Regions from separate parts of the Mesorhizobium sp. M0077 genome, predicted to be linked through region 1. Evidence: riboswitches for the same ligand, from Rfam matches in the RefSeq annotation. Region 1 holds a riboswitch; the other holds the start of a gene.
The links. A riboswitch is a leader RNA that binds a small molecule or an ion and turns the genes downstream of it on or off. The one in region 1 is predicted to bind cobalamin.
Positions count from the first base shown of each region.

Region 2: it holds a riboswitch for cobalamin, as region 1 does, so the genes downstream of both, NKJ57_RS25490 (DUF1636 family protein) here and NKJ57_RS13895 (aromatic ring-hydroxylating oxygenase subunit alpha) in region 1, are expected to answer to the same signal.

Region 1 covers NZ_JAMYUL010000005.1:380,657-386,334, forward strand. The annotation lists gene NKJ57_RS13890 (FAD-binding oxidoreductase) at 1-1,062, opposite strand, end outside; gene NKJ57_RS13895 (aromatic ring-hydroxylating oxygenase subunit alpha) at 1,100-2,347, opposite strand; cobalamin riboswitch at 2,465-2,666, opposite strand; gene NKJ57_RS13900 (DUF680 domain-containing protein) at 3,166-3,372, shown strand; gene NKJ57_RS13905 (DUF680 domain-containing protein) at 3,439-3,642, shown strand; gene NKJ57_RS13910 (DUF680 domain-containing protein) at 3,713-3,946, shown strand; gene NKJ57_RS13915 (ABC transporter ATP-binding protein) at 4,019-5,131, opposite strand; gene bglA (beta-galactosidase BglA) at 5,197-5,678, opposite strand, start outside.
Region 2 covers NZ_JAMYUL010000016.1:43,368-49,045, forward strand. The annotation lists gene NKJ57_RS25470 (NADH-quinone oxidoreductase subunit C) at 1-523, opposite strand, end outside; gene NKJ57_RS25475 (NuoB/complex I 20 kDa subunit family protein) at 528-1,109, opposite strand; gene NKJ57_RS25480 (NADH-quinone oxidoreductase subunit A) at 1,100-1,465, opposite strand; gene NKJ57_RS25485 (winged helix-turn-helix domain-containing protein) at 1,793-2,995, shown strand; cobalamin riboswitch at 3,025-3,229, shown strand; gene NKJ57_RS25490 (DUF1636 family protein) at 3,268-3,696, shown strand; gene cobW (cobalamin biosynthesis protein CobW) at 3,699-4,751, shown strand; gene cobN (cobaltochelatase subunit CobN) at 4,770-5,678, shown strand, end outside.

The sequences.
Region 1 (5,678 bases):
GCAGGCAAGGATAAAACCGTCATCGATCTCGTGGTCGAGGATGCCGCCATTGTGGCTCATCTCGACTTCGCCGGAGACCTTCTTCACCTTGCAGGTGCCGCACAGGCCGAACTCGCAGGCGGCGGGAATCCGCACGCCCGAGCTGCGCGCGGTCTGCAGCACGGTCTGGCCGGCGACGCAGCCGGCGTCGACCTCCGAAAGCGAGAAGCGGATCGGCGTCACGGCTTGGACAGGTGCAGCGATGCCGTCCTCGACCGGGGAGGCAAACGGCGCCGGAATTTCCTCCACCACAGGCGCGGCAAAGCTCTCCTGATGGTATTTCGTCATGTCGAAGCCGGCGGCATCCAGCATGCCGCGCACGGCGCGCATGAACGGATCGGGGCCGCAGCAGAAGATTTCGCGCTCGCGGAAGTCCGGAGCCAGCAAGGGCAGCCGGATCGCATCGATGCGGCCCATATGGCCGTACCAGCCTTCGCGGCTGGAACGTTCCTCGATCATGAAGCCGAGCGACAGGCCGGGCATATGGCCGCCGAGCAGTTCGAGTTCCTTGCGGAAGATGATCTCTTCGGCACGCCGCGCGCAGTTGACGAAACCGACATCGGTCCATGGCGCGCAGTCGTTCAGCCAGCGCAGCATCGACATCATCGGCGTCACGCCGGAGCCGGCGGAAATGAACAGGTATTTGGCCGCCGGGTGGCTGTGCAACGAGAAGTCGCCGGCCGGTCCGTAGGCCTTGACATGCGAACCGGGCACCAGATGGTCGAACATCCAGCGCGTGCCGATGCTGCCGGCCTGCGCCTTGACCGTCACCGCGATCGAAAACGGCCGCGATGGCGACGACGACAGCGTGTAGGTGCGCATCAGCGGCCCGTCCGGTGTCGGCAGTTCCAGCGTCAGGAACTGGCCCGGCTTGTAGCGGAACCAGGTCTGGTTGTCGGAGCGGAAGGTGAAGGTCTTGACGTCGGGCGCCTCGTCGCTGACGCCGATCACTTCCAGCACCTGCAGCCTATCGTTCCACGGCGCCATCTGGTCAAGATGGCGATAGAGCCCAAGATCCGTCATCGCATTCATCCTCTGGTCCCTCTTCGCCTGCTCCAGCTCACGCGACGCTGCGTAGCGCCGGCCGGCCGCCTTCGGCAAGGCGCGGGCCGATGAAGGCCGCGTACCATTCGACGAACTGGATCACGCCGCCCTCGTGCAGCTCCGAATAGGGGCCGGGCTCATAGGCCGGAGACAGGATGCCAAAGGCGTTTTCCTCGACGATGCGGCGGTCCTGGTCGTTGGTCTCGGTCCAGACATGGGTGAGCTCCTCAAGGTTGTAGTCGACCCCCTCGACCGCATCCTTGTGCACCAGCCACTTGGTCGTCACCGCGGTTTCGGTGGCGCTGATCGGCAGCACCCGGAAGGTGACCGCATGGTCGATCAGTATGTGGTTCCAGGTCGTCGGATAGTGGTAGTGCATCAAGGTGCCGATGCGGTCGGCGGCAACAGTGTCGGACAGGTTCTTCGTCACCGCGCGCTTTCCGGACATCGTGTAGCTGACGGCATCGCGCAGCAGCGGCGCGCGGGTGGCGCGGTATTGCCCGGCCGGATCGATGCGGAACTTGCTCGGCAGGCCCGCCGCCTCGCATTTCGCCCAGTGCGCCAGCATCTCCGGATCGCTGTCGGCGCCCTGCACGCCGGTCACCGTCGGCGCTTCGGGGAATGTCTTGCACAGCTCTGGATGATTGCCGGCGCAGTGATAGCATTCGCGGTTGTTTTCCCAGACCAGCTTCCAGTTGCCCTTCTCGATGATGGTGCTCTCGAAGGCGACCTTGGCTTCATTCAGCCGGTGCGGCTTGAGGTAGGGCTCTATCATGGCGCGCATCGGCGCAAAGTCGGCAGGTTCTTTCGCCAGGCAGATGAAGATGTAGCCGCCGACGCTCTCGCAGGCGACGGGCTTCAGGCCGAACTGGCTCTTGTCGAAACCGTCGGCCATCTGGCGGGCAAACAGCAGCCGGCCGTCAAGCTCGTAGGTCCACTGGTGATAGGGGCAGACAAGCTTTGCCGCCATGCCCTTCTCAGTGTTGCAGACACGGCTGCCGCGATGGCGGCAGGAATTGTGAAAGGCGTTGATGTTGCCCTTCTGGTCGCGGACCAGCACCACCGGATAATCGCCGATCTGCACGGTGATATAGCTGCCGGGCTTCGGCAGTTCGCAATCATGGCCGATGAACAGCCAGTCGCGATACCAGATAAGCTCCATGTCGAGCTTGAAATAGTCCGGGTCGGTGTAGAAGGGCTGTTCCAGCGAAAAGCCTTGCTTGCGGCCGTTCAGGAGCCTCAGCATGTCGTTGCGCGTATCCATAGTTCTGTCCTCGTGGTTTAAGGACTGAACTTGGTGGTGATGGAGGAAGGATCGGACGCAGGCCGGCGCGGCGCCGGACATGCACTATCCACCTCTTGACCGCCCACCGCGATCAGTCGAGTCTATGCATCTCGGGCTGGTTTCCGGGCTCTGGAGTTGTCCTTGCGGACCATCGCGACACCTTCCCAGGCTCTTGCCCAGTGGTCTCCCGTTGCGACTTCAACTCCACCACCGTTGCGGGGGCAGCGCCGGATTCTGACCGGCTTCCCAATTCTCCGCTGCGTCGTCACGAAGCGGCACCTGAGATGCGATCATCTAATCACGGCAGCGATCGCGACGTCGGCATGAAAGCGACATCATATCCATGCGGCGCGACACGCGCGGCATACGCCCCCCGCCGCCGGTCAAAGAGCTGAGACGTTTCTTGCGACGCCATCATCGCCGTTTCGAATCGCTGCGGATCCAGTTCGATCGGGGGCAAAAAGGGCTCAACGGTATCGAAAAGTTACTATTAGCAATCTCTAATCGAACCGAACGGTTCGTTTCTGTTGACAATGCGTGCAGGACGGTGTGAACGACGGCCCGGAAACCGACATCGGAGCGAACCACTCGGTTCGGCATAAGCGACTGAAAACAATGCGATAAATGACCATAGAGGAACTTCCTGGCACAATTTCAAGGTGCAGGACCGTGGTCCACACGGAACAACTTCGTGATTGGAAACCAGCCTATGGCTTTCCCACATCGGGGCTGTCCGAACGACGCGAATTCCTCCCAAGACACGCCGCTAGACGGACAGACAAACTGGAGTACTAAAAATGAAAAAGATCATCCTCACTGCCGCAGCCGTTTTGGCGATCACCGGCAGCGCCTTCGCCGGTAGCGACAATTACGGTTCCAATGGTGCGAACCAGCCAGCCGTCTCGGTCGACAGCTCGTATACGGCTTCCATTCAGAAGCCGGCGCACGCTGACAAGCAGCCTGTCGTTCAGGGCGCCGACCGCGACCTCTACGGCAATCGCTGATCCCGACCAAAGAAGGGCGGCTAACCCGTCGCTCTCGGGATCCCAAAAAATTCAGGAGTATTTGAAATGAAAAAGATCATCCTTGCTGCCGCCGCCGTTTTGGCCATCTCCGGCAGCGCTTTCGCCGGCAGCGACAACTACGGTTCGAACGGCGCCAACCAGCCTGCGATTACGTCGACCGATAGTGGCCATACGGCTTCGGTTGAGAAGTCGGCTCCAGCCGAGCAGGCGCCTGCCCACGGTGCCGACCGTAACCTTTTCGGCCGCTAAAGCCGGTTTCCAGCACGTGGCGGGCTTATCCGCTGCAGCTGGCGGCATCAGAAAAATTCAGGAGACTAAAATGAAGAAGATCGTTCTCGCCGCCGCAGCCGTTCTGGCTGTTTCGAGCGCTGCCTTTGCCGGCAGCGACAATTATGGCTCCAATGGCGCCAACCAGCCGGCCGCTGCCGTCGACACCACCCGCACTTCGTCGACCGGCACCAACTCGGCGGTCTACAAGCTGCTGAACTCGTCGGACGACCAACAGAAGTTCGTTCCTCAGAGCAGCGACAGGGATCGGTTCGGCAACAACTAACAGCCGAAGCTTAAAAAAGAGCGGCGGGCCTAGCCCGCCGCTCTTTTTTCATGCCTGTACGACGCAGCTATCTCAAGCCGCCTTCACTTCCACCGGCTTGAGCGAGAAGGAGTGCCCATCGGCGTCGAAGATGTGCAGGTCCCCGGCATCCGCGGTCAGCCGCAGCTTTGCCCCGCGCTTGACCTCGACATTGCCGGGCAGCTTGGTCACCAATGGCAGGTCGGCGCGGCCGATATCGATATAGACCAGCTGCACCTCGCCGAGCTGCTCCACATAGTCCACCACGCCCTCGAAAAGATATTCCGTGCCGGTGGCGACCGACAGATCCTCCGGCCGCACGCCGAAGCTGACCGCCGCACCCTTGGCTGACGCCGGCGTTGCAATCGGCACCGTGGCCTTGCGGCCGCCGACATGGCTGACGATTGTCGGGTTGCCCGTCCTGTCGATCGTCGCCGGCAGGATGTTCATGGCCGGCGAGCCGATGAACTGGGCGACGAACAGATTGCCGGGCTTCTTGTAGAGGTCCATCGGCGTGCCGACCTGCTCGATATGGCCGTCCTTCAGCACCACGATGCGGTCGGCCAGCGTCATCGCTTCGACCTGATCGTGGGTGACGTAGATCATGGTCGTGGCAGGCATCGATTCCTTGAGCTTGGCGATCTCGATGCGGGTGGCGACGCGCAGTGCGGCGTCGAGGTTCGACAGCGGCTCATCGAACAGGAACACTTTCGGGTTGCGCACGATGGCGCGGCCAATGGCGACACGCTGGCGCTGGCCGCCCGACATCGCCTTGGGCAGACGGTCGAGATATTTGGTCAGTTGCAGGATTTCGGCGGCCTGCCGCACCCTTTTGTCGATCTCGGCCTTGCTTTCCTTGCCGATCTTCATCGAGAAGGCCATGTTGTCGTAGACGGTCATGTGCGGATAGAGCGCATAGGACTGGAACACCATGGCAATGCCGCGCTTGGAAGGCGGCACGTCGTTCACCACCTCGCCGGCGATCTTCAGCTCGCCGGAGGTGATCTCCTCAAGCCCGGCGATGGACCGCAGCAAGGTCGACTTGCCGCAACCCGACGGGCCGACGAAGACGATGAACTCGCCCGACTTTATGTCGAGGTCGATGCCGTGGAGAATGTGCAGATTGCCGTATGATTTCTTCACCTGTCTCAGCGTGACATCGGCCATAATTTCCTCCCGTGATTTCCCTAGAGAACCTGGATTTCCTCAAAAAATCCAGTTTCGTCAAAAACTCAGTCGATGCGCCCGAACCAGGCGCCGTAGCCGCCGAGGCGGATGGAACCTGTGCCGGATTGTCCCGAAAAACCGTGCCCGGCCAATGGCAGCAGCGCCTGACCACCGAGATCGACCTCGGCCGGCTTGCTGGCCAGATTGAAGACGCAGACGATCTGCTCATTGCCCTCACGGCGGGTGAAGGCGACGGTGTCGCCCTCGCTTTCGATGAACTCGATGTCGCCTTTGGCGAGGGCCGGATGCTGGCGGCGGTAACCGAGAAAGCGCCGGTAGTGCTCGAGCAGCGAGGCCGCGTCGCCCTGCTGAACATTGACCGCTTGCGACAAGTGCTTGCCCGGCACCGGCAGCCATGGCTTGGCCGTCGAAAAGCCGGCATTGCTGGCGGTTGCATCCCACACCATCGGCGTGCGGCAGCCGTCGCGGCCCTTGAATTCGGGCCAGAAGCGAATGCCGTAGGGGTCCTGCAGATCCTCGAACTGCA
Region 2 (5,678 bases), on a different contig from region 1:
CCTGCTTCAGTTCCACAGGCTCGTAGATGACGCGCTTGGCTTCGTCGTCGTAGCGCACCTCGACGAAACCTGTCAGCGGGAAGTCCTTGCGCAGGGGATGGCCCTCGAAACCGTAATCCGTGAGGATGCGGCGCAGGTCCGGATGGCCGGAGAACAGCACGCCATAGAGATCGTAGGCTTCGCGCTCATACCAGTCGGCGCCGGGATAGACAGCGGTGAGCGACGGCACCAGCGTCTCTTCGTCGGCCTGCACCTTGATGCGGATGCGCAAATTCTGCTTCGGCGACAGCAGATGATAGACGACATCGAAACGCTTGACGCGCGACGGGTAGTCGGCGCCGCAGATATCGATGATCGAAATGAACTGGCAGCCCGAATCGTCACGCAGGAAGCTTGTCACCTCGATCAGATTGTCTGTAGCAACCGAGATCGTCAGTTCGCCATAGGCAAGCACTGCATCGGTGACGCGGCCCGGCAGCTTTTCGCCGAGATAGGTCGACAGTTCGCTCAGGGATGCGGCCATGGGTCTACCGTTCGATCGTGCCGGTGCGGCGGATCTTCTTCTGCAGGAGAAGAATGCCGTAGAGCAGCGCTTCGGCGCTTGGCGGGCAGCCGGGCACATAGATGTCGACCGGCACGATGCGGTCGCAGCCGCGCACCACCGAATAGGAATAGTGATAATAGCCGCCGCCATTGGCGCAGGAGCCCATCGAGATGACGTAGCGCGGCTCCGGCATCTGGTCGTAGACCTTGCGCAAAGCCGGGGCCATCTTGTTGGTCAGCGTTCCCGCCACGATCATGATGTCGGACTGGCGCGGCGACGCGCGAGGAGCCACGCCAAACCTTTCAGAATCATAGCGCGGCATCGAGGTGTGGATCATCTCGACGGCGCAGCAGGCGAGACCGAAGGTCATGAACATCAGCGAGCCGCTGCGTGCCCAGGTGATCAGCGCCTCGGTCGAGGTGACCAGAAAACCCTTGTCGGCCAGTTCATTGTTGATCTCGAGGAAGAACGGATCGTCGGAACCGACCGGACGTCCGGTATTGGGGTCGATCAGGCCTTTGGGCTTCGGCGCGACGAGCGTTCCGGAACTGTCGTTCAATCCCATTCCAGCGCTCCTTTTTTCCACTCATAGGCAAAGCCGATGGTCAGCACCGCCAAAAACACCATCATCGACCAGAAACCGAGCATGCCGATCTTCGAGAACGACACCGCCCACGGAAACAGGAAGGCCACTTCCAGATCGAAGATGATGAACAGGATCGACACCAGGTAGAAGCGGATGTCGAATTTCATCCGGGCATCGTCGAACGAGTTGAACCCGCACTCGTAGGCGGAAAGCTTCTCCGGATCGGGATTGCGATAAGCCACCAGAAACGGCGCTATGATAAGCGCCAGGCCTACAACCGCGGCCACGGCGATGAAGAGGACGATGGGCAGGTATGAACTGAGGAGTACGTTCATGCTCGGCTTTCCGTTGGCGGCCAATCCACTTTGATTACAGCAACCAACCCTAATGCGGAAGCGCGACAGTTTAACCGCTGAACCGTTTTAGGTGCCTTTGCTGCAACGCGGCGAGGGTTAGCGCACGGCTTTCAGCGAAGCAAGTCAAACCTTGTTCAAAAGACAGTGCTGGACGGCAGGCCGGGAAAAACTGGTCCGATCTCCTCCTGTTTGATTTCCTTCATCTTTCACTCCAGTTTTGTCTCCTGACACATCTCCCGCCATTTGCCTGCTAGCATCACCGGAATCGCCGGCTAAAGTCGGGAAAATGGTTCGAGGCAAGACACTTTGACGAAGGACAAAATCTCACTCCCGACGGCCAGGCGCATCGCGCTCGCCGCGCAAGGATTTCTCGATCCGCGCCCGGGCGGCACGCCCGATCGCCGCCACCTCGCCCGCGTGCTGTCGCGCACCGGCTTGCTGCAGATCGATTCCGTCAGCGCGGTGGTGCGCGCCCACTATATCCCGCTCTATTCGCGGCTTGGCCCCTACCCGCTGGCTTTGCTCGACAATGCGGCCATCACCCGCAAACGCACGGTGTTCGAATACTGGGCGCATGAGGCCTCGTTCCTGCCGGTCGAGACCTACCCGCTGATGCGCTGGCGCATGCAGCGCGCTGAAAGCGGCGACGAAATGTATCTGGGCCTCGCCAAATGGGGCCGCGAGCACGCCGCCTATATCGAAGAGATCTACCGCGCGGTCGCCGAGCGCGGCCCGATTGCCGCTTCGGCACTGGAGGGCCAGAAAGGTTCGGGCGGCTGGTGGGGCTGGAGCCACGCCAAGCACGCCTTCGAATGGCTCTTCTGGGCCGGACGCATCACCACGGCGCACCGCCGTGGCTTCGAGCGTTTCTACGACCTGCCCGAGCGCGTGCTGCCGCAGGCGATCCTCGACCTGCCGGTGCCGGCGGCCGAGGACGCGCACCGCGAATTGCTGCGCATTTCCGCCCGCGCCCACGGCATCGCGACGTCGGGTGACCTGCGCGATTATTTCCGCTTGTCGCCGGCCGACATGAAGGGCCGGCTGGAGGAACTGGTCGAGATGGGCGAACTGCTGCCGGTAAACGTCGAAGGCTGGGACAAGCCGGCTTACCTCTATAGGGACGCCCGCCTGCCGCGAAAGATCGAGGCCCGCGCCTTGCTGGCCCCCTTCGATCCGGTGGTCTTCGAGCGCGCGCGCACCGAGCGTCTCTTCGATTTCCGCTACCGCATCGAGATCTACACCCCGGCCGACAAGCGGCAATATGGCTATTACGTGCTGCCTTTCCTGCTCGGCGACAAGATCGTCGCCCGCGTCGACCTCAAGGCCGACCGTCCCGCCGGCGTGCTGCGCGTCCACGCCGCCTACGCCGAACCCGGCGCGCCGCCGGAGACAGCTGCAGAGTTGTTCGAGGAATTGAAGCAGATGCAGGGCTGGCTTGGCCTTGAGCGCGTCGAAGTGACGCCGGCCGGCAATTTGGGGAAGCCTTTGGCCGACATCGCCATGTCGTAGCCGTGCGTTGACACAACTCCCCGCAACAGCCTAAATCCGTTCCAGACGGTCCCCTGCCCGCAACGGCAAGGGCCAAGAGGGAATGCGGTACGGGACGAAAATCCCAAATCCGCGGCTGTCCCCGCAACTGTAAGCGAAGAGCCAAGGCCGAAAGCCACTGGGTAACACCGGGAAGGCGGCTAACCAAGGCGATGACCCGCGAGCCAGGAGACCTGCCGTCTGAGACAAAGTATCCGATCGCCTGGCGGGTTTCCGGGCAAGGAGCACGGTTTTTGGACCAGAACAGCAGTTTTTCGGCTGGCACAGCGGATGTTTCGTCTGCCGATAGCGACGCGTTGGCTGGCGTGACCGTCATCGTCTGCGCCTCATGCCGCGATGAAACCGGCTCAGACGCTCACCCCCGCGCCGGCGAACTGCTGGCCGACGACACGCGCCTCGCGGCTGCCGATGACAACATCCGCGTCCGCACCGCCGAATGTCTCGGCAATTGCAAGCGCCGGCTGAGCGCTGCCATCCTGCGTGACGGCTGCTGGAGCTATGTCTTCGGCGATCTGACCGCAACCAGCGGCGCCGACCTCGTCACCGGCGCAAAGCTCTTCGCGACTTCGGCCGACGGCCTCATCCCGTGGCGCGGCCGGCCCGATAGCCTCAAGCGCGGCCTCGTTGCCCGCATCCCACCCCTCGATACGCTGAAGGACTGACGATGAACGCTTCAAACCCGGCCGGCAATCTCTCCCGTGTTCCCTGCACCGTCGTCACCGGCTTTCTCGGCGCCGGCAAGACGACGCTGGTCCGCCATCTCCTGGAAAACGCCGGGGGCAAGCGCATCGCCATCATCGTCAACGAGTTCGGCGACATCGGCATCGACGGCGAAATCCTGAAAGGCTGCGGCATCGACACCTGCCCCGAGGAAAACATCGTCGAACTCGCCAATGGCTGCATCTGCTGTACAGTCGCCGACGATTTCGTGCCCGCCCTCGACAAGATTCTCGCGCTGACGCCGAAGGTTGACCACATCCTGATCGAGACCTCGGGCCTGGCTCTGCCCAAGCCGCTGGTCCAGGCGTTCCAGTGGCCGAGCGTGAAGAGCCGGGTAACCGTCGACGGTGTCATCGCCGTGGTAGACGGCCCGGCGCTGGCCGAAGGCCGCGTCGCCAACGACATGGACGCTTTGCAGGCACAGCGCGCTCAGGACGAGACGCTCGACCACGACGATCCGGTCGAAGAAGTCTTCGAGGACCAGATCGCCTGCGCCGATTTGATCATCCTGTCGAAGAGCGATCTAATGGACGCCCCCGGTTCGGCCCGCGCCAACGCCATCATCAATGAACATTCCGCCCGCGCCGTGAAGATCGTGCCGACCGCACATGGCAAGCTCGATCCCTCGGTGCTGCTCGGCCTCGGCCTCGCCGTCGAGGACGACATCGAGAACCGCAAATCGCACCATGACGGCGCCTTCGACCACGAGCATGACGATTTCGACACCTTCATCGTCGACATCCCCTCGATCACCAACCCGGACGAACTGGCCAAGCGCGTCGCCACGGTTGCCGAGGAACAGAATGTGCTGCGTGTGAAAGGCTTCGTCGATGTCGGCGGCAAGCCGATGCGGCTTTTGCTGCAGGCCGTCGGCCCGCGCGTCAATCATTACTATGACCGCGCCTGGGCGGCTGAGGACGACCGCCGCTCGCGTCTTGTCGTCATTGGCCTGAAAGGACTGAACCGCCCGGCGATCGAGCGTATACTCGCCGGCTGATCCAAACCACGAGCCGAAATGCATATACTCACCACCACATCCGCCTCGCTCGACGATCTCGCCGAGCCCGTCGATCTCGGGCAGACGCCGGCGGATATCGTGGCGCTGTCCTTCACCGACAGCGACCTCGCCGGCCTCGCGGCGGCGTGGAAGGCCGATGCCGCCCGCCTGCCGTGGATGCGGCTGGCGGCGCTGCGCGACCTGCGCCATCCCATGTCCGTGGACCTCTGGATCGACAGCGTCGCCCGCCAGGCCAAGGTGATCTTGGTGCGCATCCTCGGCGGCTATGACTGGTGGCGCTATGGCTGCGACCAACTCGCGGTGACTGCTCGCGAACGTGGCATCAAGCTGGCGCTGCTGCCTGGTGAAAGCCATGACGAGGACCTCAGGCTGATCGAAGCCTCGACGCTGCCCCGCGCGGAGCTGGACGGCCTGCTGGGCTATTTCCGCGAGGGCGGGCCGGAGAATATGACAGCGCTGATGCAAAGATTGGCGGGGCTGGCGGGACGGGATGCGGCTTCGGCTGACCCGGTTAGCGTGCCGAAAGCTGGTTACTACGAGCCAGGTCGCGGCGTGGTGGGCAAGTTGGATTTGGCCAATGTCGGCGTTCCTTCACACCCCCCTCTGTCCTGCCGGACATCTCCCCCGCAAGGGGGGAGATCAGCCGTCACCAAAGCCGGCTCCTCTTCGGCCCCGTTGAACAGGAAGCTGTCTGGGTCATCTAAGATTGGCGAAACCGTTGACGACAGATCAATCTCCCCCCTTGCGGGGGAGATGTCCGGCAGGACAGAGGGGGGTGGGCGGGAACTCGGCGCAGACAACATCAACTCTCCCATCATCCCCATCCTCTTCTACCGCTCGATGCTGCTGGCCGCCGATGTCGCGCCAATCGATGCCCTCTTTGATGCACTCCGCCAGCGCGGCATG